3 regions of the Faecalimicrobium sp. JNUCC 81 genome follow, and region 3 is predicted to be linked to each of the others. Evidence: riboswitches for the same ligand, from Rfam matches in the RefSeq annotation. Region 3 holds a riboswitch; each other region holds the start of a gene.
The links. A riboswitch is a leader RNA that binds a small molecule or an ion and turns the genes downstream of it on or off. The one in region 3 is predicted to bind thiamine pyrophosphate.

Region 1: another riboswitch for thiamine pyrophosphate. It lies ahead of JNUCC81_RS11985 (MTH1187 family thiamine-binding protein); the one in region 3 lies ahead of thiD (bifunctional hydroxymethylpyrimidine kinase/phosphomethylpyrimidine kinase).
Region 2: another riboswitch for thiamine pyrophosphate. It lies ahead of thiC (phosphomethylpyrimidine synthase ThiC); the one in region 3 lies ahead of thiD (bifunctional hydroxymethylpyrimidine kinase/phosphomethylpyrimidine kinase).

The regions. Positions count from the first base shown of each region.
Region 1 covers NZ_CM132203.1:2,393,765-2,395,973, reverse strand. Annotated here, with positions in the region: gene JNUCC81_RS11990 (NUDIX hydrolase) at 1-584, opposite strand, end outside; TPP riboswitch at 771-869, shown strand; gene JNUCC81_RS11985 (MTH1187 family thiamine-binding protein) at 1,005-1,295, shown strand; gene JNUCC81_RS11980 (ABC transporter permease) at 1,270-2,034, shown strand; gene JNUCC81_RS11975 (ABC transporter substrate-binding protein) at 2,045-2,209, shown strand, end outside.
Region 2 covers NZ_CM132203.1:2,604,103-2,606,311, reverse strand. Annotated here, with positions in the region: gene JNUCC81_RS13085 (MATE family efflux transporter) at 1-729, opposite strand, end outside; TPP riboswitch at 1,018-1,128, shown strand; gene thiC (phosphomethylpyrimidine synthase ThiC) at 1,302-2,209, shown strand, end outside.
Region 3 covers NZ_CM132203.1:1,647,905-1,650,113, reverse strand. Annotated here, with positions in the region: gene thiE (thiamine phosphate synthase) at 1-525, opposite strand, end outside; gene thiD (bifunctional hydroxymethylpyrimidine kinase/phosphomethylpyrimidine kinase) at 518-1,336, opposite strand; TPP riboswitch at 1,570-1,664, opposite strand; gene JNUCC81_RS08175 (GIY-YIG nuclease family protein) at 1,674-1,976, opposite strand.

The sequences.
Region 1 (2,209 bases), 750 kb from region 3:
TCTAATATTTTTGCGGTTATTCCCCAAATTACATAGTTATTATATTTATAAAAGAAAACATCATATTTGCCTACAGCAAATTTATAATCTCTTTTGTTTGGTATTATATCATAAGGAAAATTATCATGAGGAATAATTTGTATCTCGTTATCAAAATAAGTTGGTTTATTTTCTAGTAAATAAGCAAGAGGTACTAAAAAAATATGATCAACTTCATCTTTATTTATATTTAAGTCTCTAATATCCTTTATATAACCTAAATAAGGATGAACTATAAGATTCATCGGTGTTACAAGTAAGTCAAGTTCAGATATAATCTTAATATTATCACTAAATGTTCCTAGTTCTTCGCAAGTCTCACGAATTGCCGTATTATAAGGATCTTCACCTAGTTCTATTTTACCACCTGGAAAAGATATTTCATTAGGTTGAGATCTTAGATTTTTAGATCTAACTTCAAATAGTATATAATAAGAATCTTCTTTTTTTACTATAGGTATTAAGACAGAAGCTTTTTTCATATCACTAGACCCATTTATATAAGGTTTATAATTTTTAAATTTATTTTTTAAATCGTCTAACATTGTTGTCCTCCTAGTTTTGCATAAATATATACATATATTATATACTATATTACAGAAGTTGATTTATATTAACAAAATATTATTAAATATTAAAATTTATATAAATAATTGATAGAGATATATAAATTTGGGTAACTATAAAATAATTGTTAAAATATGATAAGTATAGTATAATCAAGTTGCAAATGAATATATCAGGGGAGCTAATTGCTGAGAGGAGATTATAATCTCGACCCTTTAACCTGTTTGGATAATGCCAGCGTAGGGAGACAAGAAAAAGATAGTATAAGTCTTATCCTTAATGGGATAAGGCTTTTTTATTATCATATAAAATTACTGACCTAATTTAAAACTTAACAGGGCAAAAGGCTTCAAAATATATCATAACTAAGACAAAATAATCTGGAGAGGATGATTTAAATGGTAATAGCAGATGTATCTGTAATGCCCCTAAGACCTTATGGTGGGGAAGAAGAAATGTACAAAGTAGTAGATGCTTGTATAGAAGAAATTTCAAAGAGTGGATTAAAATATGAAATTGGAGCTATGAGTACTACTATAGAAGGTGAATTTGATGAAGTATTTGACCTTTTAAAAGTAATACATAAAATACCTTTTAGCCTTGGATGCGAAAGAGTTATAACAATAGCTAGAGTAGATGAAAAAGCTGGAGGCATAACAATAGATGAAAAACTTAAAAACCATAGATAAAATAAAAAATAGTTTATATCCTATACTTACATTTTTATTTATATTGGTTATTTGGCAAGGTGCTGTAAATATATATGATATACCACAATATGTGCTACCATCACCAAGTGATATTGTACAAGTTTTTTTTAAGGATTACCAAAACTTATATACACATACTATAGTAACCTTAAATGAAGCAGTAATTGGTTTTGTAGTCTCAATAATATTATCAATAAGCATTGGTATACTAATGGATTTTATACCATTATTTAAAAAATGTTTTTATCCAATAATGCTTGTATCTCAAACTATACCAACTATAACTATAGCACCGCTTCTTATAATATGGTTTGGATTTGATTCACTGCCTAAAATAATAATGGTAACATTAACTTGTTTTTTCCCAATACTTATAAATTTTGTAGATGGGATAGAAAATATAGACAAAGATTATTTGAATTTGTTTAAAACTATGAACTCTAATAAATTCAAAACATTTATACATCTTAAGTTTCCAATGTCTATGGATAAACTTTTTTCAGGTCTTAAAATATCAGCAACTTACGCAGTCGTTGCTGCAACTGTAGCTGAATGGCTAGGAGGAACTAAGGGACTTGGAGTATATATGGTAAGATCAAAAAGTGCTTATGCACTAGATAAAGTTTTTGCATCAACTATATTAGTAGTAATATTTAGCTTAGTATTTGTTGCAATTATGCAAGCTATAAAAAAAGTAGTACTTAAGCATAAGAATTAGGGAGGATATTATGAAATTTAATAAATTATTATCATTAGGATTAATAAGTGCACTTACAATAGGTACGTTATCAGGATGTAGCAAAGAGAATAAAAATATAGATAACAAAGATAAAAATCAAAAAGTTACTATGGTACTAGATTGGACTCCAAATACTAATCATACAGGACTATAT
Region 2 (2,209 bases), 960 kb from region 3:
AGATGATATTGATTTAGGTAATGAGAATACATAACTAAATTTTAATTTTAAAACATCTATATTCCTGTAAACTGATATAACTATTATCAAGCATTCTGTAATTCTAGCAATAAGAGTAGCTATTGCAGCTCCTCTTATTCCGAGTGCAGGCATGCCTAAAAGTCCAAATATAAGTATAGTATTTAAAATACCATTAACTACAAGTCCTATGAAACTAGCCCACATTGGTAGACGAGTATTTCCAATACTTCTAAGTCCACTAGAGAATGTAAATGTTATAGTAGTAAAGAAATAACTTATAATAACTATTTGTAAATATTGAACTCCTATTTTAACTACATCTGAATCATTAGTAAATATTGACATGATTTTTTGAGGCATTAAAAGTCCTAAAGCCATAAAAGCTATAGTTAGGACTAAAGCATAAAATAACGATTTTGCTAAAACTTTTTTTATACTATTATTATCCTTTTTACCCCAAAGTTGGGCAATAAGAACTCCGGATCCGATTGCTATTCCATTAGAAAGTAGAGAGAATAAAAAGTAATATTGATTAGCTATACCAACTGATGCAAGTTCAACTTCTCCAACTTTACCTATCATCATAGTATCAAGCATATTAAGTGACGATGTTATTAAACTTTGAAGTACAATTGGTAATGTAATTAGGAATAAGTGCTTATAAAATTCTTTGTCTTTTTTATATTTGATTATTGTATTTTTAATCATAAATGTCCTCCTTAGAAAATTTCCATAAAAATAAAAAACACCCACTTAGAGTTTTTTTCAAGTGGATGTTCAACACTCATACATCTGAAAACAGTAAGATGTATAGTATATATATATAATTCAAACCAGTGTAGTTAAAATTTTGTATGGATTAATACAAAATCTTTATTATTATATAACATGGAATATATTAAGTCAATAAAAAAATCAAATATATATTTTTATAAAATGAATGATTGAATGAATAAATTTACTGTGTTACACTTAACTTGTAAAAATGATAAAAAATATTAGAGCTAGGGGAGCTAGAATTGGCTAGCTGAGATAAAAGCCTCAACTTACAAACCCTAACTACCTGATCAAGGTAATGCTTGCGAAGGGAAGCTTTATGTATAAAGTTAACTAATTTATATATTAAATTAGTGATTTATGCTAATTATTAAAGTGCTTTCCTTATATTAAAGAAAAGTACTTTTTTTAATGTAAGGAAAAAATAATCAAAAAATAATCTACATAAGCACAATAAGCTTTCTAAAAGCATTCCCTAACAAAAAAACTTTAGGGGGTAGCACATGAAATATTCAACTCAAATGGATGCAGCAAGAAAAGGAATTATAACTGAAGAAATGGAAATTGTAGCTAAAAAGGAATCAATGGATGTAAATAATCTAAGAGATTTAATAGCTAAAGGTCAAATAGTCATACCAGCAAATAAAAAGCACAAATCACTTAGTCCACATGGTATTGGAAAAAATTTAAGAACTAAAGTAAATGTAAATCTAGGTATTTCAAGAGATTGTAATAATGTAGAAAAAGAATTAGAAAAGGTTAAAACAGCCTTAGATATGAATATAGAAGCAATAATGGATTTAAGTAGTTACGGAAAAACAAGAGAGTTTAGAGAAAAATTAATAGATATATCTCATGCTATGATAGGTTCAGTTCCTATGTATGATGCAGTAGGATTTTTAGATAAAGACTTAAAAGATATTAAAGAAGAGGAATTTTTAAATGTAATAAAGCAACATGCAATAGATGGCGTAGACTTTATAACTATACATGCAGGACTTACTAGAAATGTTTGTAAAAAAATAAAAAATAATAACAGACTAACTCATATAGTATCTCGTGGAGGTTCATTATTATTTGCATGGATGGAGCTAAATGATAAAGAGAATCCTTTATATACTAACTTTGATAAAATATTAGATATTTGTGAAGAGTATGATGTTACTTTAAGTCTTGGAGATGCATGTAGACCAGGATCTATAAATGATTCTACAGATGGAGTTCAAATAGATGAACTTATTGTTCTTGGAGAACTTACTAAAAAAGCTTGGAAAAGAAATGTACAAGTTATGATAGAAGGTCCAGGACATATGGCAATTGATGAGATAGAAGCAAATGTTATTTTACAAAAGAGACTATGTCATGAAGCTCCGTTTTATGTATTAGGACCATTAGTAACAGATATAGCACC
Region 3 (2,209 bases):
TTTATCTATACTTATTCCACCAATTAAAACTATTGGTATATCTATATTTTTTCTTATTTCTTTGACTGTATTAAATTTAATACATTTTGCATCTAATTTAGTTGATGTATTATACATGGCGCCTACACCTATATAATCTGCACCATCTAACTTTGCCTTTTGTGCTTGCTCTATTGTTTTAGCTGATACACCTATAATTTTATCTTCATCTAATAACTTTCTAGCCAGACTAGCATCTATATCATTTTGACCAACGTGAACTCCATCTGCATCGCTGAGAATTGCTATATCTAATCTGTCATTTATTATTAATAGGGCATCATATTTTTTAGTTAACTTTCTTAACTTAATTGCCCTTTCTAAAAATTCTTTACCTGATGCATTTTTTTCTCTTAATTGGACTATTTTAACTCCGCCTTTTATAGCATCTTCTATACTTTCATAAAAATCCTTATTCTTTAAAATCTCCGAATCAGTAACTAAATATAATTTTAAATATTCTTTTAGTTTCTCTTTATTAAACATACTCTACCTCACTAGCTTTATCAAATTTATAGAAATGATGTACTGGTCCTACTCCATGACCTATATCAAAACTATTTTCTATAGCCTTTGTTATATAATCCTTACTAAGTTTAACTGAGTCTTTAATGTCATATCCTAATGCTAGGTAAGATGCAATTGCTGAAGATAATGTACATCCTGTTCCATGTGTATTTTTTCTGTCAAACCTTTTACTTTTGTAGACTTCAAATGTATCTTTCCCTATTAAAATATCTACTGCATCACCTTCTAAATGCCCACCTTTCATTAGTACATATTTAGGTCCCATTTTTAAAATTTCCTCTCCTGCTAGTTTCATATCTTTAGTATTTTTTATTTCTATTTTTGTTATTTCTTGAGCTTCTTCTGTATTAGGTGTTATTATATATGCCATTGGAATTAAATACTTTATTAAATTTTCTTGTGCTTGTGCTTTTAGCAACGAATATCCACTTTTAGATATCATAACAGGATCCACTACCAAATATTTTGGATTGTATTTTTTTAAAGTTCTTGCTATTTCTAATATGATTTCAGGGCTACTTACCATTCCTATTTTTACAGATTTGGGAACTATATCGTCAAATACAGTTTCAATTTGATTTCTTATTATATCATTACTTAATTCTTCTACTGCAAATACGCCTTGCGTATTTTGAGCTGTTATTGCTGTTATAACACTCATTCCATATGTTCCTATTGCACTAAATGTTTTTAAATCGGCTTGTACACCTGCTCCCCCTGATGAATCCGAACCTGCTATTGTAAGTGTTGGTATTCTATATTTTTGCATAAACATATCCCCCTTATCTTAGTTATAAAAAATTTGCTTTGCTCATGTCGCTCAAGTGTTTCGCCCACACGTGGCTCAAACGACCTAAAGACCAGGTCCGTTGCTCAAGTTTAGATGATAGTAAATTATAACTTATCCACGAAACAGATAAATTATAATTTACTTATAATTTAAAAAAGCTATACCTAATTTAGGTATAGCTTGACTACATAGTTATAAATATATAATATATTATATTTATGTATAAGCTTTCCTACGCTGGCATTATCCAGATCAGGTATAAGGGTCAGTTGTTACTTCTCAGCCATTGGCTCCCCTAGCTATTATATCTATTAATTTATATTATATCAGATCCAAGTGAATAGTCTGAACTATTTTCAAGTTCTTCTATAAACTCATTTGGACTTTCTATTATCTTTAGCTTTTTATTTCTAGATTGCTTTTTTATATAACTTTCCAACTTCATTGCTTTACTTCTGCTATTACTTGCAAAGTATACTTCTAGCTTTTCAAATCCTTTACTTTTTGTATATTTGCTATTTATACCAGTTTCATGTTCTTTCATTCTTCTTAATATATTATTTGTGTATCCCGTATATAAAGAATTATCCTTACATCTTATTATATATGTAAAATGCATATTCTACCTCATCTATATTATTGTATAGTTAAATAATACTATATAAAATCATATATTTAAAGTAATTATTATTTTTATGATAATTACTTTAAATACAAGTTCAACACTTTATACTCATATTTCTTAGGAATGTTCTTAAATGCTTTAATATTAAAAAACAGGCTAGTGATAATTATCAGTAGCCTGTTTAGGTTGTTTATCTTTTATATTTAAATATTTAATAAATGATATAT